DNA from 2 places in the Massilimicrobiota sp. mt181 genome. Region 1 is predicted to be linked to the other one. Evidence: a T-box and tRNA genes for the amino acid it is inferred to sense, from the RefSeq annotation. Region 1 holds a T-box; the other holds one or more tRNA genes.
What was found. A T-box is a leader RNA that pairs with one kind of tRNA and senses whether it is charged. The one in region 1 lies ahead of trpS (tryptophan--tRNA ligase), so its partner is inferred to be a tRNA-Trp.
Positions count from the first base shown of each region.

Region 2: it has a tRNA-Trp gene. The T-box ahead of trpS (tryptophan--tRNA ligase) is inferred to sense a tRNA for this amino acid. The anticodon was not compared.

Region 1 is NZ_JBVAYN010000002.1:28,957-41,751, reverse strand. Features, by position in the region: gene fba (class II fructose-1,6-bisphosphate aldolase) at 1-97, shown strand, start outside; gene ACZYT4_RS01385 (hypothetical protein) at 1,406-1,972, shown strand; gene trpS (tryptophan--tRNA ligase) at 2,010-2,999, opposite strand; T-box leader at 3,033-3,234, opposite strand; gene spx (transcriptional regulator Spx) at 3,336-3,791, shown strand; gene ACZYT4_RS01370 (hypothetical protein) at 3,926-4,333, shown strand; partial or broken gene ACZYT4_RS01365 (PDC sensor domain-containing protein) at 4,355-4,927, shown strand; gene ACZYT4_RS01360 (EAL domain-containing protein) at 4,915-6,198, shown strand; gene ACZYT4_RS01355 (glycosylasparaginase) at 6,274-7,227, shown strand; gene ACZYT4_RS01350 (copper homeostasis protein CutC) at 7,243-7,989, shown strand; gene ACZYT4_RS01345 (CYTH domain-containing protein) at 7,990-8,574, opposite strand; gene ACZYT4_RS01340 (NAD kinase) at 8,666-9,442, shown strand; gene ACZYT4_RS01335 (RluA family pseudouridine synthase) at 9,439-10,272, shown strand; gene ACZYT4_RS01330 (FtsW/RodA/SpoVE family cell cycle protein) at 10,292-11,500, opposite strand; gene ACZYT4_RS01325 (PTS sugar transporter subunit IIB) at 11,581-11,928, shown strand; gene pflB (formate C-acetyltransferase) at 12,120-12,795, shown strand, end outside.
Region 2 is NZ_JBVAYN010000005.1:60,241-73,035, forward strand. Features, by position in the region: gene ACZYT4_RS04620 (TetR/AcrR family transcriptional regulator) at 1-132, opposite strand, end outside; gene ACZYT4_RS04625 (sensor histidine kinase) at 238-1,128, opposite strand; gene ACZYT4_RS04630 (ABC transporter permease) at 1,223-2,008, opposite strand; gene ACZYT4_RS04635 (ATP-binding cassette domain-containing protein) at 2,005-2,913, opposite strand; gene ACZYT4_RS04640 (response regulator transcription factor) at 3,010-3,678, opposite strand; gene ACZYT4_RS04645 (DNA alkylation repair protein) at 3,749-4,408, opposite strand; gene ACZYT4_RS04650 (arsenate reductase/protein-tyrosine-phosphatase family protein) at 4,459-4,848, opposite strand; gene ACZYT4_RS04655 (DUF3795 domain-containing protein) at 5,057-5,434, opposite strand; tRNA gene ACZYT4_RS04660 (tRNA-Trp) at 5,585-5,658, opposite strand; tRNA gene ACZYT4_RS04665 (tRNA-Glu) at 5,663-5,738, opposite strand; gene ACZYT4_RS04670 (hypothetical protein) at 5,839-6,204, shown strand; gene ACZYT4_RS04675 (GNAT family N-acetyltransferase) at 6,229-6,753, shown strand; gene rpmF (50S ribosomal protein L32) at 6,954-7,121, opposite strand; gene ACZYT4_RS04685 (YceD family protein) at 7,134-7,655, opposite strand; gene ACZYT4_RS04690 (nucleotidyltransferase) at 7,802-8,968, shown strand; gene ACZYT4_RS04695 (threonine/serine exporter family protein) at 9,005-9,757, shown strand; gene ACZYT4_RS04700 (threonine/serine exporter family protein) at 9,759-10,214, shown strand; gene ACZYT4_RS04705 (helix-turn-helix domain-containing protein) at 10,263-11,717, opposite strand; gene ACZYT4_RS04710 (hypothetical protein) at 11,776-12,795, opposite strand, start outside.

The DNA.
Region 1 (12,795 bases):
ATTTGACCCTCGTAAATTATTAGCTCCAGGTGCAGAAGCTATTAAAACTTGCGTTAAAGAAAAAATGGAATTATTTGGATGCATTGGTAAAGCTTAATGAAAAAAGTCAACTGAGGTTGACTTTTTTTTGTGGATTTTAACCCTAAATTTGATTTTTGAGTTACTGATCTTTTAATTTATATGATCAAAACAGCAGATCATTTTATTGTATATTCTTTTCTTATTTATATATTAGTGATAATGTCGTTATTTTAATGAAGAAGAAATATAAAAAGAAATGAACTGAAAAGAATATTTTTTTGGTCAAATATGTCAATCGTTTATAGAATTTTCGCCAGTAAAAACTTTATCAAGAATATACAAAAATATTAAAATGAAAATGTAAGTGTAAGATTTTGCTGGAGGATATTGAAGAAAGGGGCAATAGTTTTATGGAAGATTTTGTTATAATTGGAAATGGTTCCTATACTATTAATTCCAACTATCGGCTTATGATAGACATAGTTGAATTTGAAAAATATAAAAAAATTTTTAATGCTTGAGAAAAAGAAAGATATGAGGAACTTTTGAAGTGCTATTCTGGGAATATATGGTAGAAGTTAAAGAAGATTATAATTTTTTCAAAACGTGTCTATCACCCTTCTCTTTATATTAATAAAATTATTGAGAAAGCAAAAGTCTATATGAAAAGATGAAAGAAGTAGCACGAAATGTTCTTGAGATAAACAATTTGGATAAAGTACTGATTCGTTCATTATTATATCAGACTCTAGGAGTCAAGCCATCAGAATCAATGTTGAAGCTTTATGAAATGATTAAAAAGGAAGACTATAATAAGAAGACTGGAGATTTATTTATATCTCTGTCTGGTCACTTTATTAAATCGCCTCCATTTAGATAATGATGAACAAAAGAAAATTATGGGAAAAGTCATAATAAGAATACAGGAAACGCTATTAATGGATTACGGATTGAGGATATTGTCTTAAGATCGAATGTTAATCAATTATTTTCAACATGTAATTATGAAAATTTAATGAGTGTTATGGATAGAGTTCTCAAAAAGATGAGATGCTTTTTCAATTATACAAATTTAAATATTCATTTGATGGTTGAAAAAGTTTTACCAAAACAAATAGGAGTATTCAAATGATAAAAGGGTTAAAAAAGCATTTCTTGATATCTGGATAAATCAGCATGGACATTATAAGAAAGAATAATACACAATGAAATCATCTGTTTATTTTTGAAGATGAAAAGAGAGCTATTTTTGTATAGATGATTTATGAAATAATAATCTGAATCAACAATATGACTAAAGCTATAGGAAATAGTTGAGTTATTTTGATTATAAATTGTTCTTTTTAGGCATAATAAACATACAATACATTACAGGGGTGTTTTTATGTTTATAGTCAATTTTGTATATGATGATGAAGAACTTTTAGAACCATATGAATGGCAAGATGATGACTGTTATGAAGAGATAGAGACATTGGATATTTATCATGTTACAACAAGACAGCTCCATGATTTGATGTATGGAGAATTGTACCAGTTACTTTTTAAAGATGGATACTATCTGGTAGGAGATGGACATTATTGTTTTGTGATTGATGTAAAAGATCATCATATTGTCCGTAGAGGAACTTTATCTTGGCAACAAAGTGATCAGATGAATCAGAAAATCCAATATCAGCCAATCACTTTATTACAATATCAGATACAGGATGAAGCTTATGATAAAGAATTTGGACTCACGCGCAAGGAACGACTCAAAAAGATGTGTTTAGAAGAAGTTATAGATGAAATTTTTGTTGTACGTTATGATGTTTTTTTACAAATTTGTCAACAATTTCATATTCATGGTGATAATCCCAGCAGTCAATATTTGGCTTTAAAACAGAAAATTGAAAAAGGATATACAACCTTACATGAACTTTTGTATCATGAACTTGTCCAAGGGAAATAAATAAAAGCAAACTTCCTTCAAGAAGTTTGCTCTCTGTTTATTTCTTTTTAATTGTAATTCCAATTTTTCTTTCTACTTTTGCAAGTTTCTTTCTGGCAATAACTCTTGCTTTTTGAGCTCCTTCAGTCAAAATGTCATCTAAATATGATCCACTCATGATTTCATGATAACGAGCCTGAATTTTTTCTAATTCTTCTCCTAAAACCTCAGCTAAATCATTTTTAAATTCTCCATATCCTTTACCATCATATTGTTTTTCAAGATCTTCAATAGATTGATTAGATAAAATAGAATAGATTTCTAATAAGTTAGAAATACCTGGTTTATTTTCAGGATCATAATGAATATGTCCATCACTATCTGTAACAGCAGATTTGATTTTCTTTTTTGAAACCTGAATGTCATCGAGAATATAGATAGTTCCTTTTCCATTTTCATCAGATTTAGACATTTTCTTTTCTGGATTCTGTAAATCCATAATACGCCCACCAACTTTAGTCACCAGTGGTTCAGGTATTTTGAAAGTTTCACTATAACGTGAGTTAAATCTTTCTGCAACATCACGACATAGTTCAACATGTTGTTTCTGATCTTCTCCGACAGGAACAAAATCTGGATCATACATTAAAATATCAGCGTTCATTAGTGATGGATAATTAAAGATTCCCGCACCAATGACATCATTTTTAGCTTTTTTGTCTTTATATTGTGTCATACGAGAAAGTTCACCCATAGAAACCATACAACCTAAATACCAACCTAATTGGGCATGTTCTAAGACATCTGACTGTAAAAAGAGTGTCACTTTTGTTGGGTCTAAACCAGCAGCAATATATAAAGCAATCAAATCTTTTGTATTCTGTCTTAAATCAGCAGGTTTCTGATAGATTGTCATAGAGTGTAGATTAGCAATGAAAATAAACATTTCATATTCATCCTGGTAAGATACAAACGGCTTGATAGCTCCAATATAGTTTCCTAAAGTCACTCGCCCAGTAGGCTTGATTCCACTTAACATTCTTTGCATTGTTATTCCTCCTTCAAATAAAAAAACGTCCTAACAAAGGACGTTATAATGCGCGGTACCACCTTTATTCATATCAGACTGATATGCTCTTTATCTTAACGCGATTAACGAAAGATGACTGATGCCATCTTTAGCTCCAGAATCCCAATTCATTATAAGTCACGGCCTGTTTTCATCGCCCACAGACTTTCTTAAACATGAAATTATAACTACTCCATTCCTTCGTTGCTTTAGGAGTATTATAAAATGAAAAAAGGGATAAATCAATAGAATCATAAAAAATAATTTCATAATTCAAGAAAATGATGTATAATGATGAAGCAAGGAGATGATGTAATGATTAGAATTTATACTGCGCCAAGTTGTGCCTCATGTCGTAAAGTGAAAGCATGGCTCAAAGAGCATCAGATTCCTTATGTTGAAAAAAATATTTTTTCTACATTATTACGTGAAACTGAGTTAAAAGAACTTCTAGAAAGAAGTGAAAATGGAACAGATGATATTATTTCTAAAAGATCAAAAATTATTAAAGAAAATCAGATAAATATAGATGATATGTCTATTAACGAGTTGATTCATTTCATACAGAAGAATCCTTCTGTTTTAAAAAGACCAATCATTATTGATGAAAGACGCTTTCAGGTAGGATATAATGCCGAAGAAATTCGTGCTTTTATTCCTCGTGAATTAAGACGATTACAGGAATGCAGTAACAGTGATTTCTGTCCGCAATTCACAGATATTAAAGAACAATATTATCAGGATCAAAAGTGTCAGGATGGTTGTGAATGATAAAGCATATGTTTTCTACAAGAAGACATATGTTTTTTAATGAAAAAAAGCTTTTTGTTTATATTTATGTATATTTTAAGAGAAAGTGGTATACTAGCTGTAAATATTTTGATTGAAGGGAAAGGAGTTGATAGATGATGAAAAGTAAGATATCTCAAAAGAAAATGGGGAAAATCATGGTTATGTCTTTTGTGATTGTAATCATTCTTTTAGGGGTTGGTATTTCTTTACGTATACATTTAAATAATATTGTGAAAGAAAGTGCGATGACTCAAGTTAATGAAGAAATTGAACAATATGCTGAAACCTTACAACAGCAATTTAATAATGATTTTCAAATTCTTAAATCATTTGCCAGCTTTTTTGAAATTGATAAGATTTATGAAAATCAGCAATTTCCAGATATCCTGAAAAAAGCCAATGAACAAAATGATTTTATGACGATGATGTTTTTCAATCAGGATAAACAAGGAATTATCGCAAATTTGAATCAAGATTCTATCTCTTATCAGTCATTATCAGATGTCCAATCTGAGATTTAGGATGTTGCGCAAAAAGCACTTGCAGGCAATCAAAATGTTTCTAATATTTTTCAAAGCCAGTTTTCGAATAAAATGGTTTTTGCTTATGGAATTCCTATCTACCGTGATAACCAGATTATCGGAGCATTAACAGCAACTAAAACAATAGCACTGTTTATGGATGCAGGGGCTGGAAAAGGAATTTTAGGTGGCGATACATATGCTTACATAACAGATTCAAATGGTTCTTTTTTGATGAATTCACAATATGATATTTTTGGACAGGATCATGTCTTGACACAACCATTTTTTAAAGAGGGAGAATTGGAAAATACTAAGGAGAAACTGGCAAATTATGAGGATGTCTCTTTTTCGTTTGAATATGAAGGAAATAGATATTATGCAATGTTAAAACCACTAGGTGTTAATGATTGGTATATTCTTTGTGTGAATATGCTGACTGAATCAAGTTTGTTTGTGGATAGAAATATTCGCGTTGTGAGGATGTTATTTTTAGGAGTCATACTTTTGGTTATGGGATTATTAGTGTATGGATATTATATGATTCGAAAAAGTAATAAGAACTACAACAGACAGCATATATGGATCCTTTGACTGGCACAAAAAATCTGCATTATTTTACTATGTTAGGAAAACAGTCTTTTGATTTTGACTCACATTGTAGTGTTGCGGTCTTGAATATTCGACAATTTAAGTTTTTTAATGAAATATTTGGACATGATCAGGGAAATCAGTTATTGATACATGAAAAGAAGATTATTGAAAAGAATTTAAATGGAGATGAGTTTTTCTGTCGAGATACAGCAGATCAGTTCTATATCTTTTTTAAGGAGACAAGGACAGATGTTTTGAGACAACGTTTAGAAAAAATAATGGATGAAGTTGTTCAATATGTGGATTTGTTGCATACAAATTATCATTTGAAAATCCAATGTGGTGTTGCTATTTCTAGTGAGAAATTTATCTTAGATACGCATTTCGATCATCTGATGGTGAGAGTCATGTTTGCATTAGCAAAATCAAAAGAAAATATGCTTTCTAATATATGGTTTTATGATGTTGAGCTACATGAACAGGAAATTATCGATAATTATATTGAAAGTCATATGGATCAGGCTTTGCGTGATCACGAATTTCAACTGTTTTTACAACCTAAGATTTCATTAAAAGATGGAACACTCAAAAGTAGTGAAGCTTTAGTCAGATGGGTGACGCATGAAGGACGTATGTTATTCCCTAATCAATTTATTCCTATTTTTGAAAAAAGTGGTTTTTGCATTCAATTGGATTTATTCATGTTTGAACAAGCTTGTATACAAATTCATGAATGGATAAGTCAAGGTATTGAACCAATAAGCATATCGGTAAATCAATCAAAGTTATTATTTTATGAAGTGGATTATGTGGAACGATTAAAACAGCTTGTCGATCAGTATCAGGTTCCAGCACATCTGATAACTTTAGAAATTTTAGAAGATCTGGTTGCTGATAACGTAGAGGAAGTTAATGAGAAGATTCATTTGTTGCATAAAATTGGTTTTAAGGTTTCAATGGATGATTTTGGTAGTGGATATTCATCTTTAAATATATTAGGTAAACTTGATATCGATGAATTAAAGATTGATAGAGGTTTTTTACAGGAAATATTTAATAAGAATAATGATAAGACAAGAATGATTGTAGAAGAAATTATTAAATTATCTCAAGCTTTATCCATTTCTACAGTTGTTGAAGGTGATGAGACACAAGAATGTCATGAGTTGATGAAATCATTTGGTTGTGATTATGGACAAGGCTATTATTATCATAAACCTATCAGTAAGTCTGAATTTAATGAGCGATATATGCAAAAGAAGAAAGAATGACAGTTTTTTCTCACTTGAGAAAAGACTATCTTCTTTCTTCTTTTCATTATATAATAAAAACGGAAGGTGAATAAAATGTGGGGTATTATTGCGACTTGGCGTATGGCTAAGGAAGGGATAGAAAAGGCAGAAGATATATTGAAAAATCAGGGAAATGCTGGTGATGCTATTGAAATAGCAATCAAAGAAGTTGAAGATTTTCCTTATTATAAATCTGTTGGATTTGGTGGTTTGCCTAATGAAGAGATGGAAGTAGAACTGGATGCAGCCTATATGAATGGTGATACACTCAGTGTTGGTGCAGTGGCAGCTATAAAAGATTTTGCGAATCCGATTTCTATTGCCAGAAAATTATCTCATGAAAAAGTGAATAATATTTTAGTTGGAGAAGGGGCTGAAAAATATGCCAGTCAAGCAGGATTTGAAAGAAAAAACATGTTAACTGATCGTGCCAAAATTCATTACTATAATCGTCAAAAAGAAATGCTTGAGGATATTGTGCCTTATGATGGGCATGATACAGTAGGAATGGTTTGTCTGGATTCTTTTGGAAAAATGACAGTAGCCACATCAACAAGTGGGCTATTTATGAAGAAAAAAGGACGTGTTGGAGATTCACCAATCATTGGTTCTGGCTTTTATGTGGATTCACAAATTGGCGGAGCTTCAGCAACAGGTTTAGGAGAAGATCTGATGAAAGGATGTATTTCGTATGAAATTGTGAGACTCATGGAAGAAGGTATGCATCCTCAACAGGCCTGTGAAAAAGCTGTTTTTCATTTGGATCATCAATTAAAACAAAGACGTGGGCATGCGGGTGATTTATCAGTTATAGCAATGAATAAAAACGGACAATGGGGTGTCGCAACAAATATTGAAGGCTTCTCTTTTGTTGTTTGCTTGCCTCATCAAAAGCCAACTGTTTATTTAGTCACACAGCAGGATGGACATTGTCACTACCATGAAGCTTCAAAGCAATGGCTGGATGAGTATATGCAAACACGCATGGCACCTCTCAAAAGAAAATAAAAAGGAGGATATTTTATGAAGGCAATGATTGAAATTTGCTGTGGCAGCTATCAGGATGCTTTGGCGGCCTGGAAAGGTGGAGCAAAACGTATTGAACTCAATAGTGCTTTGGCGTTGGGTGGCTTAACGCCCTCTTTAGCGAGTTTAATTTTAACTAAACAAAATACAGATTTAAAAGTTATTACAATGATTCGCCCTCGAGGAGCAGGTTTCTGTTATAGTGAAGAAGACTATGAAATCATGAAACAGGATGCTCAAATCATGCTGGAACATGGGGCTGATGGACTGGCCTTTGGTTTTTTGAATGCTCAAGGTTTTATAGATATCAAACGTACTCAAGAATTTGTGGAATTGATACATTCTTATCACAAAGAGGCTGTTTTTCATCGTGCTTTTGACTGTGTTGAAGATCCTATCAAAGCCATTGAACAACTCATTGATTTGGGTGTTGATCGTCTTTTAACAAGTGGCTTGAAAGCAAAAGCTGTAGATGCTTTGGATTTGTTAGAAAGACTGCAAAGAGAATATGGTCAAGATATTGAAATTTTAGCAGGAAGTGGTGTGAATGCTTCCAATGTTTTAGAGATTTTAGAAAAAACAGGTCTGAATCAGGTGCATAGTTCCTGTAAAGATTGGGTGAGTGATCCAACAACAATACAAAAAGATATTTCTTTTGCTTATGCTGAGTCACCTCATCAGGAAGACTATGAAATCGTGAGTCAAAAACTGGTTGAAAGATTACTTGCAGAAATTCAAAAATAGTCATGAGTTTTCATTCTCATGACTATTTGCATATGCCTGAAAGGCACGAACAACTTTACTCAAACAATTGTGTTGATAAGACAAATGATAAGGTTCAATGATTTTTAAGAATTGCTCAAAACCTTGTTTTTCATCATAGACTTCAAACTCTAATTCAAAATCATGCTGATGTAAATAAGTATTTTCATCTAAAGAAAGAATACCCTCAGGTAAGCGAATATCATAGCGATGTGTTGTGAGTGAAAAAAGATGTTGTAGTTCATTGAGGGCGATGCCTTCCTGCTTTAAAATATCTGTAATTTCATTGTGCAGCTGATGCTGATAAAACAAATCTTTTTCCTCTTCACTTAAGGGAATATTGGTTTCTATACGATGATTATGATAAGGCCTTTTTAAAGTCAGTTCATAATGATTGTTTTTTGTTCTGATGCGCAGCATCATTTTTTTAGCTGTTAATAGAGGATGAGAAAAATAATCATTGATTTGTATATAATCTGACTCAATCCTTTCTTGATAATCTTTAAGAATCTGTTGAAAGATATCTTGTGTGAGTAAAATTTTATATTCGATTTCTATTTGTTGCATAATGATCACCTGTTTCTATTTTATCTTGTATTGTAATTTATTGCAATTTCTATATAATTATATCATAAGAAATAAAAGGGGTGGTAAGAATATGAAAACATATGCGATTGTATGTAAACAAGATCCCCAGTCACTATCTTTAAGTGAAAAATTAAAGGCACAGTTAAATGATATTCTCATCTATGATGAAGAACATCCTGAAATGGTTATTAGTGTTGGTGGGGATGGGACAATGCTGTATAGTGTTCATAAGTATATGGATCAATTAGAGCGTGTTGCGTTTATTGGTATTCATACAGGGACATTAGGTTTTTTAACGGATTATCAGCGTGATGAATATCAGCAGTTGATTGATGATATTCGAAAAGGTGATTATCTGATTTATGAACGTCATTTATTAGAAGTTAAAACAAAAGAAGAAAAATATCTGGCTTTAAATGAAGTCAGAGTTGAAAATAATCGTCGCTCACAAGTGATTGATGTTTATATTAATGATGATTTTTTTGAAACATTTAGGGGCAATGGTTTATGTGTATCAACAGCTTCAGGTTCAACCGCTTATAATAAATCGCTTGGGGGTGCAGTGATTAATTCTAATGCTGGCCTGATGCAGTTAAGTGAGATAGCCGGTATTCATCATAATGCCTATCGTTCTCTTGGGTCTCCATTAATTTTAGATAAATCTCATACAATTCATTTGCAGTCTCAAAGTTATCAGGGAGCTATTCTAGGGGTGGATCATCTGGTCATTGATTTAAAAGATAAAGATAGTATTGATATTGCGATGGCCAATCAAAAAGCACGTTTTTTACAATATAAAAGAGTTCCTTTCACAAAACGTTTAAAAAGAGCTTACTTACGTTCATGAAAAGACAGTGGATTATTTCAAAACAGGATCATCAATCAAGAATTGATGATTTTCTCTTTCGACAGGGAATCAGCAAAAAGGCATTAAAAAGTATTAAAATGAAAGGAGAAATCCTTGTTGATTACCAACATCGCACTGTTCGTTATCTTTTAAATGCAGGAGAAACATTAATGATTCACTATCCTCCTGAAGAAAATACAATGCAACCTTACGATTTTCCTTTGAAGATTGTCTATGAAGATGACTATTTACTGGTGATTGATAAACCATCCGGCTTGCCTTCGATTCCAACCAGAACGCACCCCTTTTGTACTCTAGCGAATGCTTTAACATTTTATTATCAACAAATAGGTTTAACGTCAACCATTCATTTGGTCAATCGTTTGGATAAAGAAACCAGCGGACTCATGATTGTCGCAAAATATCGTTATATTCATGATAGAATGATGAAAGATTTAAAGCATATTGATAGACGTTATCGTGCCCATGTTCGAGGAATTGTTACAAGTGATGGCAGTATTCGCTTGCCTATTTATAAACAAGATAAGCAGATGAAACGCATGATTGATGAACGTGGCAAAGAGGCCTGTACACATTATCATGTGCGAAGAATTGAGAATGGCTGCTCCTTGGTGGAGATGAAACTAGAAACAGGTAGAACCCATCAAATTAGAGTTCATATGGCTTCAATAGGCCATCCATTAATAGGAGACTCATTATATGGGGATGGTTTAGGTCATTTTGATTTGGACAGTTATCAGGTAGGTTTTATTCACCCTATTACAAAACAATGTATTGTGATCATAAAAAAAGCAGCACATGATGAGTAAACTCATTTTGTGCTGTTTTCTATTGAACAATAGATCTGTTTTTCATAATGTTATTTTGTGAATTCATATCAATAAATAAAGCAATGGCTATCATATAAGATAAAAGTGAAGAACCTCCATAAGAAATAAAAGGAAGTGTAATACCTGTAATAGGAAGTAATCCTAAGATCATACCCATATTCCATAATTGCTGGAATAATAACATACCGATAATACCCATAGTCATGAATTTATCTCGATAATCTGTTGAGTCTAATCCAATTTTTAAGACAATCACATCTAAAGCAACAATAGCACAGATGGTAATCAATCCACCAACAAAACCATAATCAGTCAAAATCACAGCAAAAATAAAGTCAGTTTGTGCTTCAGGGAAAACTTTAATGACGGATTGAAAACCATGACCAAATAATCCGGCACTGCCATAAGAAAGTAATGAATTAAATAACTGATAACCTTCTTTATTATAAGTTCCTTCAGGATCGAGCCAGCCATAGAAACGATCAACCTGATGAGAACTTAAAAGTTTTTCAAAAATATCTGGCTGATAAACAAAAAGATAAGCTCCTATGATAATCACAAAAGCAACTAGACCACCACCAAAAACAAACCATTGCTTTCTCAGTCCACTAGAAAAAATGACAAAGGCTGCACCTACCAGCATAATCAACACAACCCCTGTATCATTCTGTAATAAAACCAAGATAGCAGGAGGGACAACAATTTTCATACATTTCCAGATATAACGTAGCTCTGTTTCAGTGGTATGAATTAAGTAGTAATCATTATGTTCCTTTGTCATACGGGCTAAAGCTACGACAATGGCAATTTTCATAAATTCAGATGGCTGAAAATTGAAGAAAGGAAAATTAAACCAAGAAGTCGCACCACCAACTGTACTGACAATAGGAATAATATGGTGCTTGAGCCATATTTTTGTATAGATAATATGCTCAATGGCCAAAATAATAAGGAAAACCATTAATACCCAATAAATAATCCATATTTTATCATAAATCTGATCTTTTCCTATTTTATATATAATAAAAACCATGACTGCTGAAATTATATAAAAAGCGCCTTGTTTTAACCAGAGTGTTTCTGGATTCCCAACCTTATTAGAAATCATCGGAGCAGCACTTAATATAGCGAAACAGCTGATACAACAAATGATTCCCATAATGAAAATCAATGGTTGTTCACGACACAGGTTTTTGATTCTCTCCATGATATTGCTCCTTTCTTTTTTTATCTTCTTATAGTATACTATAAAAAAGAAATACTTCAATCAAAAAAGGATGTGAGATTATGGATGTTGAATATATTTTTGTGATTATAGCAATCATTGTTGCTTTGATTTTACTTTATTTTGGTTTTATTCATTTTATAAAAAATAAACGTTTAGATCAGGATGTGAAATCTTCTCTTCCTATTGATGAATTGTTAATAGCATTAGGTGGAAAAGATAACATTAAGGAAGTCCGTAGTACGGCTTCTAAAGTCACTGTATCTTTAAATAATCAGCAGCTTGTTGATATTGAGAAGATTAAAAGTTTAGGAGCAAGTGGTATTGTAGAGGGGCGCGAAAATCTATCGATGATTTTTGGTAAACAATCGGAAAATATTGAAGCAGATTTGAAGAAATATATAGGTTAGTCTATATATTTTTTTGTTTTTTTTAAGCATATAATTAGCATTTCAAAAAAGAATCTGTTATATTAAACCTGTCAAGTTCCAGCGACTCATTTGATAGTGTAAATTTGCGAAAAAAAACAAGTTATTTTATTGTTTCAGTAGTATATTAGTGCTATAATGAATGAGTAAAAAACAAACAGGGGGTTTAGAAAATGACATTTAAAGAAAAATGGAATGATGCTTGGGATGGTTTCCAAGCAGGGAAATGGAACAAGGAAGTGAATTTAAGAGATTTCATTCAATTGAATTACACACCTTATGATGGTGATGACTCTTTCTTGGTTGGGCCTACTCAAGATACAAAAGACTTATGGGCACAAGTTATGGATTTGACTAAAAAAGAAAGAGAGGCTGGTGGAGTATTAGATATGGATACAAAAATTGTATCTACATTGACTTCACATGATGCTGGTTATTTAGACAAATCTAAAGAAAAAATTGTTGGTATTCAAACAGACAAACCATTCAAAAGATCTTTACAACCATTTGGTGGTATTCGTATTGCTGAACAAGCTTGTGAAACAAACGGATATAAAGTAGATCCTGAAGTTTCATATATTTTCAGAGAATATAGAAAAACACATAATCAAGGTGTTTTCGATGTATATACTCCAGAAATCAGAGCTTGTCGTTCTGCACATATTATCACTGGTTTACCTGATGGATATGGACGTGGACGTATCATTGGAGACTACAGAAGAGTTGCTTTATATGGTGTTGATAAATTAATTGAAGATAAGAAAAATCAATTTGCAACAACTGAAAAGAGAATGACTTCTAAAGTTATTCAATTACGTGAAGAATTAAGCGAACAAATCAGAGCTTTAG
Region 2 (12,795 bases), on a different contig from region 1:
AAAAGCTCCTGTCGTCACTCCTGCATGTTTAACAATTTGACGTAAAGAAGCACCTCTAAATCCTTTCTCCAAAAATTCATCAATGGCTGCCTGTTGAATTTTATTCAGTGTTACATTTGATGTATCTTGCATTTTTACCTCCTTATATAACAGTGTTATATAACACTGTTATAATACACCCATAGGCTTCCTATTGTCAATATCAATATAGTTATCTCTATAAAATTATAAATCATCTCATCTATCATCATATTTCATATCTATCATAATCGTTAACTTATTATCTTCTATACAGGCATTAATAGACCAACCGTGAATTTCAGCAATCTGTTTCACAATTGACAACCCTAATCCAGTAGAATTCTGATGTCTTGATAAATCTGCTTGATAGAATCTATCAAATAAGCGATCGACTTCAATTTGTTCACAATTTTGTACTTTATTGATAAAGAAGATCTTGTTATCTATTTCTTTAATTTCAAAGTCATCACAACCATGCTTTAATACATTATTGACCAGATTATGAATCATTCTGATCAACATATCCTGATTGGCCGTGACTCTCAAGTGTTCATTTGAAAAATGAATGATGGGCTCTATATTTTTCTTTTCGAAATCATCATAAAATGATGCCACGACCTTACAAATTATTGGAAATATTTCAACACTTTCTTTTTTTAATTCATATTCGCTATCACTTATCTTTGAATGGACAAATAAATCTTCCAGCATTGACCCTAATGTATCCAACCTATATTCAACAATATCATAATATTTTTTTCTTTCTTGATCATCATCGGCTTCCTCTATCAGTTTCAGATAGCCTTTGATACTTGTCAGAGGTGTTCTTATATCATGAGATATACCCGACATCAGTGTTCTCATTTCTTTTTCTTTTTTAGAGGCTCGTTCTTCAACTTCATTGATATTTTCATAAAGCTCATTGATTTCCAGCTGTAGTTTTTTGATGGAAGGAAGACTACTTTGAGTAGAAATCTCAAAATGACTATTGGTCTTATTCTTATAATCAATTTGTTTGAGCATATCTTTTATATCACCTAAAAAAATAAAAAGAGATATCAGACTTATAACAGTCATTATTCCAAAAACAAGACATAACACCATCATACCCTAACACCTCCATAGATAATCAATTTATATAACAAGTATACTATAAAATAGATAACTTCACTATCATTAACAATTATCAATTGATTTTTATTTAAATATCTCTCTTTTGCGTAATAGCTATACTTATAGCATTATAAACTATGACATAGCACAAAGAAGTGAAAATGACTTTGATAATATTATTCTCTTCCACCAAAGCACTATTTAAAAAAAGCGAAGATAATGTATACTCTGATAAAAATGATAGATGAATGAAATCAAATAATGATGTCAAAAAAGGCTGTAACATACCTGATGAAATTAATAATACCAAAATGATACCTGCTATTTTATTTCTAAATACAGTTGTTATAACAATAATCAGACTAAACAACGCTAAAGTCATAACGAACATGACTGTTGAAGATTTCAGTAGAACATCCATAGATTCAACAATAAACCCATCGATAAGGATATGACCAAGTATCAAGCCAATTCCATAACATAATAAAATAATAATGAAATCAATAAATGCCGCTACAACAATTTTTGAAATAATGATTGCAAGTCTACCATTAGGTAAAGTCACAACATTCTTAATATAACCACTGCTGTATTCATTACATACAAAGATAGCCAAGTAGATACCTAAAATTAAAGTGCCAAAAGAATGACCAAACATTGTTGCAAAAGAATTTAATGATTTGACCACGATATCAATAGAAATATAAAATCCTGGTTCTGGTGCACTATTTGTTGGAGAAAATGTGCCTGTTTCCTGTGCTGAAGTTTGCATAAAAATCGATATAACATAAATGAAAATGAATATAACTAAAGAAAACCAGAAACCTTTACTTTTCAGTAATCTTTTGATATCAGATTTTATCATATTAATCATGATTGTTCACCTCCACATTTCTCTAGAAAATAAGATTCTAAATCCTGTTTTTGATAATAAATTTGATTAACTTCTACACCATTTTGTGCAAGTTGCATTGAAACATCAGAACTTTTCACATTATCATAAATCCATATCTCATTATTTTCATGAACAGTATAGTCTTTTATATTCAAATTCTTTTCAAGCAAAGGTATAGCCTTTTCCGCCTGATTGACTTTCAATGACAAATAATTTCTACAGCGTTTATCCAATTCTTTAGCTGTGATTTCTTCTACCACATGACCATCTCGAATGATTCCATATTTCGTGGCAATCTTGCTGAGCTCTCCTAATATATGACTGCTGATAATGATTGTCATTTTCTTCGTATCGTTCAGATATTGAATAATTTCTCTCACTTCTCTAATTCCTTCTGGATCCAAACCATTAATAGGTTCATCTAATATCAGCAAATCTGGATTTCCTAATAGTGCCAAAGCAATTCCTAATCGTTGTTTCATACCCAACGAAAACTTTTTCACAACTTTCTTACTCTTTGCATCAAGTCTTACCAAACTTAACAACTCATTGATTTTATTTTTACTATCAATCCCCATTGCAATAGCTTTTAACTCCATATTGTCATAAGCCGAAAGATTTGGATATAATCCAGCCGTTTCAATCAATGATCCGATTCTTCGAGACGTCAATGCATTGCGTTCTTCACCAAACAACTTGACTTCACCAGATGTTGGAAAAATCAAACCTGTAATCATTTTTAATGTTGTTGATTTCCCTGCACCATTTTTCCCAATAAAGCCATATATATCACCCTTTTTAATGTTCATATTCAGATGAGATACAGCTTTTGTATCTTTATATGTTTTACATAAATCATAAAGCTCCAATACGTTTTCTTCCATATCATGATACCTCCTTCATACAATTATGATTATAAAAATCAAAGTTAAAAAAAGTGCCAAGCAAATATAAAGAAAGTATAAAGAAAAAACTGAATATTATTCAGCCATTTTAAATCCAATACCCCACACTGTTTTGATATATTCATCATTAGTATATTGTTTTATCTTTTTTCTAATATTGCTAATATGAACATTGATAGTCTTATCATCACCATAATAATCATCATTCCATACATATTCATAAATTTCCTGTTTGGTAAAAACTCTTTTGATATTCTTCATCAAAAGTTCTAAAATCAAATATTCATGTTTTGTTAAATGAAGGGGTTGATGATCAATAAACCCATCATAAAGAGATTGATTGAGAATCAAATTCTTAAATGTTATATTCTCATAATTGTTTTTATTTCTTTTTCTTAATTGGACTTGTACTCGTGCTAAAAGTTCTTCCAGTTCAAATGGTTTGCAAAGATAATCATCTGCTCCTGCACCCAAGACTTCAACTTTACTATCTAATGTATCTTTAGCAGTTAAAATAATGACAGGCAAATCAGAACTTTGACGTATATTTTCTAAAAGAGATTCTCCAGTCATTCCTGGTAACATCAAATCTAAAATAATCAGATCATATGTATTCATTTGAAAATACATCAACGCTTCTGTACCAGAAAAAGCCTGTTCACAATGATATCCAGCTTTCATCAAATAATTCTTAATCATATGATTAATATCAGTATTATCTTCCACAATCAATATATTCATCATTTCTATTCTCCTTATCATCTGCCATTTTCTCTTTGAAAACATTTTCCATACTCACATCAATCTTTATTTATTAAATATACTTACTTGCTTCCTTAATGCTTAATTTATTCATCTGTCCTTCATATTTATTTATAAATTCTTTGACCCATGCAGGATTAGTCTTAGAATAATCTCTTAAAGCCCAACCAATAGCCTTATTTATAAAAAACTCATCACTTCCAAAATTATTCACTATGATTTGTTCTAATAGGGCTGGGTTTGTTTTTTCTTTTCTGCATAATTGATGATCAATAGCGAGTCTTCTGATCCAAAAATCCTTATCTTGGGACCATTCTAACATCAAAGCATTGACTCTCTCATCTCTCAGTCCAATTTCTCCAATGACTCTATCTAAACTATCTATGGTATCCCACCACTGTTTGATTTTTGCATATCTTTTGATTTTTGGAATATCTTCATAGCTTAAATATTTGTTCATCACCATCAAATAATCACAAACAAAATATTGAAATTCTCTATGTTCATCTTCGTAACATATATCTAGAAAATGCCAATCAATCTTTTTTTGTTTCTTCTCATTCTTCATAAATTCTTTATAGATAGCTTTTCTTTTTGAAGCAGGTAATCCATAAAAGGAAAATAGATTTCTCATATACTTTGACATAGATATAGCATTATCTTTATCTTCATTGGCTTCAAACTCTTTTTTTATTTCTAAATATTTGTCCATCATTATCTCCTTTTATCTACATTATCATTCTATTGATATCTTTACATTCTTTAATATTGTAACGATTTTATTCTTTCTTCAATGTCTTTTATAACTTTTATAAACTCATCATCACTTTTCCCAGTAGGATCATCTAAATGCCAATTATCATCAAAATCTTTCCCTATATATGGACAACTCACATTGCATCCCATAGAAATAGCAATATCCACTTGAGGAATATCCTGGACTAATTTACTATATTGATCTTTTTCCATATCAATTTGGTACATGTCTTTAATCAATCTGACAGCATCTTGATTAATTTGAGGCTTTAATTCTGTTCCACATGAATAGAAATCGTATTGATCACCCATAAACTTTTTCCCTAATGCTTCAGCTACCTGACTACGACATGAATTATGAACACACACAAATGCAATTTTGAGTTTTCTTTTCATCTATTGATCATCCTTTCATCTTTGTTCATCATATATGTTTGACTTCACTTTTCAAAAAACTTCTCTCATACTCATACGAGTATTCACATAAGATTCTTCATCTATAACTTAGATATTACGATAAAATACAAAAGCAATAAAAATTATAAGAATTGATATCTTTTTCAAGATAAGATGTATTCATACAATGTGAATGAATTGTTTATAATCATTTTTTCCCATTTCTTATAAACTCTATAATCTCATCTTCCGTATCAAACTGATCATAATCTCCTATATGCTTGTTCTTATAATGATATTTAATTCCCTTTTTATGATTGTCTGCTAAATGCTTTTTTAAATCTTTTTCTCCATATCTTTGAATATATTGACAAAATGTTCTCACTCTTAACTTATGTAAAATACTATCATGGCATGGAAAATCCGGACATTCAAAACAATACTGATAATTTTGAGATGTGCAACATTGATAGTTTTTACAAGAATCTTTTTCAGGACATCCGCCTTTTTTACAACCTACACAACCTGGAGTATCTTGACAATAATCACAAGCTAACCCACAATAGCCAAATCCTTTTGTATTCATAATATCTCACTTCCTTAAGGAATATTATAGCATATTCTTCAAATGACGAATATATTTCCTCCACAGGTAGATATTCTTTTGCGATCAACTTCATTATTTTATATAACTCATTGAACAAAAAAAGAGCGATAAATCGCTCTTACTTTCTCATGGCAGGGGCGGCAGGAATCGAACCCGCGTCCACGGTTTTGGAGACCGATGCTCTACCATTGAACCACGCCCCTATATTGGTGACCTGTACGGGATTCGAACCCGTGAATGCATGCGTGAAAGGCATGTGAGTTAACCGTTTCTCCAACAGGCCAATTGATTTTGCCATGTAATAATAACACAGAAAATATAGAAAAGCAATAGAAAAAAGAAAGAAATAATGATATTATAGTTAGGTATTGGAGGATAAAGATATGTTTGGTTTTGGAAAAAAAATAGAAATTAAAAAAATAGATATTAATGAAGGATTTCGTCAATACGAAAAAAGTCCTGATCAAATCACAATTATCTGTGTAGATGAATTAAAAGACTATGACGATTTGCATATTGCAGGTGCAGAATGTTTCCCATTACGTCTTATAGATAGGTTTGAGGAAAATTATCCTGATAAAAGTAAAAAATATTTTATTTATGCAGTTAATAAAGCAATTAGTGAAAAAGCATGTAAAAAACTCATTCAAAAAAATTATACAGTTTTTGATTTAGGAAGTTTTTTAGATTATCGCGAAAGAGAAGAAGGTCTTCTTGCGACAAGAAAAAATCGCAGAAGAAAGAAATAATCAAAACATTTCTTATAGTAGAAAATGAAAATAATTTATCAAGATATACTGATTCGTGATGCCAAAGAAAAGGATGTCTCTATTCTTACACAATGGCGAAATGACGGAAAAGTGATGGCTCATGCCGGATTTCCAAATGATATCAATACAACAATTCAAAAAGTTAAAGAACAACTACAAGAAGAACTCAAAAATTATAAACAACGCCTTATTATTGAATATAAACATCAGCCAATTGGAGAAATGTGCTTTTTCCCGTTTGATGACGCAATTGAAATTGGTATCAAAATATGTGAAATAAATATGCAAAATCATGGATTAGGTCAAAACATACTCACATTATTTATTCAAGAACTATTTCATATGGGCTATTCAAAAATTATTTTAAGTACAGATTTGAATAATCTTCGTGCTCAACATGTTTATGAAAAACTTGGTTTTAAAAAATATGATATTCAATACAATAGTTGGCAAGATCCTCAAGGGGATATGCACTCAACTATTTTTTATGAACTCTTTCCTCAGAACTTTATTCAACAACTTAAATAATAAAAAAGAGAACAGCTCAAATCGATTCTTTTTGACTTTAGTGTTATACTGACAAGGAGAAATTCTTATACTATTGATGAAAACAATAATATGAGAATTCTCCTATTTTTATATATCTATTAGTAACTAAAAAATCTGAAATTGCTATTCTCTTATTTGTATTTATGCATAAAAAAAGCCCTTGAAATAAGGGGCAGTTTTTATAACACTTTTTGTCCGTTGTAAGTTCCGCAATGTTTGCATACTCTATGAGATAATTTATATTCTCCACATTCAGGGCAAACAACTACAGCTGGTACTGTTAACTTGTCATGTGTTCTTCTTTTGTTTCTTCTTGTTTTAGAAACTCTTCTTTGTGGTACTGCCATAGGTACACCTCCTTATTCCTTATCCTTAAAATAATCTTTAAGCTTCGCTAAACGAGGATCAATATAATCCTCATCCTCACGTTCATCTTCTTCACTTAATACTTTCCATCCATTACCCTCTGTTTTCAAAGAAGCCCCCTCTTTAACAACTCTCATAGGAACTTCCATCATAATTTCTTGAAAAACAACAGGTGTCAAATCAACAGTGTTTCTCTTGACTTCAATAACCTCTTCATTTTCTTGAGGTTTATAAAAAGCAAATATAGCACTTGATTCAATCTCAAATGGATAATCGACATCTTCCAAAGATATGGCACATGGTAAAATCATGAGTCCATGAATTTGAAAATCAACGTATAATTGATGATTTCTCATATCCAAACGACCATCTCCCTCAACACGAATATCTTTCAATCCATTAATTTGGGATAAATTATGGAACATTTCAGGTGGAAAATTCAATGTTTCGTCAAAATGAAAACATCCATCTTTCTGTTTAATAATCCATTGTAAATTCCATTTCAAGAAAATCACCCTTTACATCGCATAGCCAATTATATATAAAAGTCAGAAATATGTCAATTGAATTTTAAATTTTTCGTTGAATATTTCTTATCTTTTCAAGTAAAACTATGTTTATTTCTCAAACTATGCTAAACTATCTCAAGGAGGTTAAACATATGAAAGTACTAGGATTAATCGTTGAATACAATCCATTTCATAATGGACATATTTATCATATTCAAAAAGCAAAATCATTGGATCAGTTTGATTATACAATTGCTGTGATGTCTTCATCCTTTGTTCAAAGAGGTGAACCGGCTATCATTGATAAATGGAAACGTAGTCAGCTGGCCATCGAATTTGGTGTGGATTTAGTCATTGAGCTTCCTTTTGTCTATGCCTGTCAAAGTGCTGATTATTTTGCGAAAGGTGCTATTGAATTACTGGCTGCTATTGGAGTTACTGATATCTGTTTTGGAAGTGAAGATGGACGCATTTCGACTTTTATTGATATTGCAACAACAATTTTCACACACCAGCAAACCTATGATGCATATGTTAAAAATGCTATGAAATCAGGTTTACGTTATGCTGATGCCTGTAATCAGGCTCTTTCGCATATTATGGGCAAAGAAATTCGAACACCCAATGATCTTTTAGGACTCAGTTATGTGAAAGAAATTATCGCTCATCAATATCCTATAACACCCCATTGTCTACAAAGGACCAACACTTATCATGGACTTGATTTAAATAATATTGCCAGTGCTTCTGCAATTAGAAAAGCTATTTTTAGCTATCAGGAATACGCTCATACATTACCTCATCCTCATCTCTATCAAAATGAAATCTATCAGCTCCAAGATTTTTTTCCATATTTACGTTATCAGATTCTGACATCATCACTAAAAGAGCTTAAAAACTATCATATGGTAGAAGAAGGTTTAGAACATTTATTATATAAACATATTTCGAGCTGTTCAACGATTGAAGAATTCATTGATTGCTTATCTTCTAAAAGATATACACGTCCTCGTATTTCAAGAATGCTGATTCACATTTTAATGAAAAACACAAAAGAAGATATCAAAAACGCCATAAATGTTGACTATTTGCGTATTTTGGCTATGAATCAAAAAGGAAGAGAATATTTATCTCGCATCAAAAAAACATGTGCCTATGTCTTAGTGACCAATTTTGCCCGTCATCACCACCCTGCTTTAGATATTGAACTCAAGGCTACACGTTTATTATCATTATTATCATCTTCGCCAGAAACACTTATACACGAAGAATTTTCACATATTCCCCTAATTGATTCATTTCATGATGAAATTTCATAAGATTTATGTTATAACTGTTTATTGCGAGGTGAAAACATGAATGAATTAGAAATTCTCCAACAAATTAATAAAATTGGTCAACTTCTTTTAAAACATGGTGCAGAAATTTATCGTGTTGAAGAATCATTAAAAAGAATGTGTGAAGGATTTGGTTTTCAGGATATAGAAGTTTTTGCTATTCCTTCTTATTTTACATTATCATTAACACTCCATGACGGAACACCTTATCAATCTTCAAGACGCTCTCGTAGCAATCGTACACATTTAGATCATTTATATGAATTAAATTGTCTTGTCCGTCAAATCAGTAATCAGGAATTGACTTTAGATGAAATCAAAACAATCATCCATAAAATAGAATCTGAAAAACTGAACTATCGTTTAATATTGATTGGATACGTTGTATCTGCAGCTATGTTTTGTGCCTTTTTTGGTGGACATCTCACTGAAATGCTTGTTTCTGCATTGATTGGCTTGATTTTATATTATTTTATCTATCTTTTAGAAAGACTTGATGTCAACGTCATTGTTCGTACAATTCTTTCTAGTATGGTTTTGGCCAGCATTGCGATTATTGCCCAAAAAACACAATTCATCACCAACCAGCAATCTGTTATTACTGGAACATTAATGTTATTGGTTCCCGGTATTGCCATTACAAATAGTTTAAGAGATATCATCGGAGGAGATTTCGTCTCAGGACTTTCCCGTATGATTGAAGCTATTTTACTTGCTGCCAGCATTGCCATTGGTGTGGGAATTATGATGATGGTCTTGAAAGGAGTCTAACATGGAAGGATTTATACAATGTTTATCTGCCTTTATAGGATGTTTTGGTTTCACCTTTATCTTTAGAATTCAAAAAAACATACGTTTTTCATTGATAGGTTCTTTTCTAGGAACTTTAGGATGGTTTGTTTATTTAGTTTTTGCATCATTAGATAATATTTTCTTACAGAGCTTTATCGCTATGTTATGTGTTTCATTGTTATCAGAAATCATGGCGAGAGTTTTTAAAGCACCTGCAACAATTTTCATTATTATTGGATGTTTCCCATTAGTACCTGGAAGTGGTATTTATTATACAATGCTATATGCTGTTCAAGGAATGAATGATTTATTTATGGAAAGTTTCTTATCAACTTTAGGAATCAGTATTTCTCTAGCTTTAGCTATCTTGATCTCATCAACAGCTTTTCAAGTCTATAAACGCATCAAAACAAAAAATTATATCGACATGGGTTAACAAATAAAAAGAGTTATTTAAAAAATGAAATCTATAAATATCATTTTTCTAAGATAACTCTTTTTTATTATAATGTCTAATCATATCATCAATAAAACGACAAGATTGTTCTTGATTCACAATAATATCTTCATATAAGTTTTCTATTTGTAAAAGCTTCATATAATCGAATAATTGTTCAATGATACTCTGCTCTTTAAAATTGATATATTTTAAAGAACTTTGATAATCCGATAATAATATATACCCAAATACAGGTGTCACAAAGATATGAAGATTTTCACTCATTTTTTCATATTTTTCCGTCAAAATCTTGACATTTCCAGATTTTATTTGCTCTTTTAATCTTTGCATCAAAGCAAATCTATCCTTTAAATCTACTGTTTTCAAACAATATTCAGGAAATTCTTGTACACGACCAGTTTCTATAAAGTTTTGAATGCCAGATAGAGTCCTATAATAATAAATTTTATCCTTATTAATAAATGTTTGAACAGTTTCAATATATTCTTGAAGTTGCATATATAAATTCTGATTTTCTTTTAAAATTGGTTGAACATATTTCATCAACATATCTTTATCAATCAACGCTACTAGGCAAGGTTCTTTAGACAAAAAATATCCCTCTTCTATCTTTTCTTTCATAATCAGTTGTCCAACAACTTCATATTGGTCATCTAAAGAAGTGACAATATCTATTAATGGTTGTGTCTCCATTTCATATTGGTAATAGATATTCATCAAAAAATCAATAACCTCTTTTTGTGTATAAAACAAGCCATATTGAAAATCATCAGTAAAAGTGATTCCTCCACATGAGCATACCAACATATGATTAAAAAGATTCATATTCCTAAAATGCGAACATGTATTATCATAATAAAATCTAGGAAAATAATGAGGAATATGGTTAGACAGTAAGATTGATTTTTCTATTTCCTGCATATTTTTCATCATCATTTCATTTTGATTATCTAAACATAAAATTTGATAGAATGAAAAACATTCATGTGTATAGCCAACATTCATCAAAAAATCCAATAAAAAATCATACTGATTTTGTCCTATATAATAAATTTGAGGATGCTCCAACAATAATTCCTGTTCTAATAAGTATTGCATATAATAATTTAAAGATTCCTTACCTTTAATGACAATTATGTCCTTCATTTTATTATCTTTATCATGAGATATTCCTTCCCATTTTAAATATTGTGGAATCTTATAGTGTAACAAGAAACTTTCAATTTCTTTATACTGTCTATATCTCCTCTCCCCAATAAGAGTACAGTAGTATGAATAAAAATATTTTTGCCTTTCTTGAGGCGATAATTTAAAGAAATAAGCGATATTATCAACAAGTTCTTTGTTTGATGGATTTCGTTTCCCATTAATGATTTTATACATTGTTGATCTATCAATATGTAAATACTCTATCAAAGAAGCAACCTTAATATTGTTTTCATGTATATATCTTCGTAAATATTCTGAATAAAGTGACATAAATAACTCCTTTATAAAAAAAACGAAAAGTGAAACACTTACGTTTCACTTTATTATCTTATTTTTTCATCAATTTTCTACGATTTATCATAACACATCCTACACTTGCAAGCAATAATCCACCATATAAATAAGGTAAAGATGTATCAGATGTTTGAGGCACATCCTTTTGAACCTGTGTTTCTTGTGGTTGATCTGTTTGTGTTGTCGTTGTAGGTTTTTCTTGAACAGATTGGCTAGGTTGAGTTTCTTCTTTTGAAGGTGTAGATGTTTCTGATTGTGATGGAGTCTGTTGCTTATTAATATCTACAGTGATTGTAAAAGAAATCACACCATTTTCATTAAGACTATATGTTGCTGCTTTTGGTGTTCCTGTAATAGTTGCTTGTCCATCTCCTACAAAAACAAGTTCATCACCATCTACTTTGATAACTTTTTCATCACTACTTTCCCATGTATAGTTGGAAACAGTCCATAATGCACTATCTGGTTCTAAGAAATCTAAAATATTCTGTCTTGCATTAATATTGACTTTCACATTTGTATCCTTAGCAACAACATCACCAACAGTTGCCTCTGGATTTCCTACATGGACATGGATAGTATGTTTTTCATTTCCGTGATAAATGTACACATTTGTTTCTCCTGCCTTTTTTCCGGCAATTAAAAAATTATCTACTCCAGTAAAACCAAAACGTGCTATACTCTCATCATCACTTTTAAAATCTGAAAATCCAAATGCCGCATTTAGATCTCCTTGTTCTACAAATCCATATGGATTCACAAACATCAAATTTTCCATACTTTGATGTTCATCTGTTGAAGCTGGTAAATAAAGTTCAGATGGCAAGTTCCATGCCTTAAAATATTCATCAGCTGAAGCAGGGTTACCAGAATATGCTACTGAATATAAATTACATTGTGATAATAATGAAAAATCTGTAATTTGATTATTTCTTAAATCAATATGCATATTCTTTTTTATTGCCGGTATTATAGGTGAAATATCACTAATTTGATTATCAGAAAAATCATATCCTCTTCCTGCACCAGGATCCGCTACTAAATCTGCATTCTC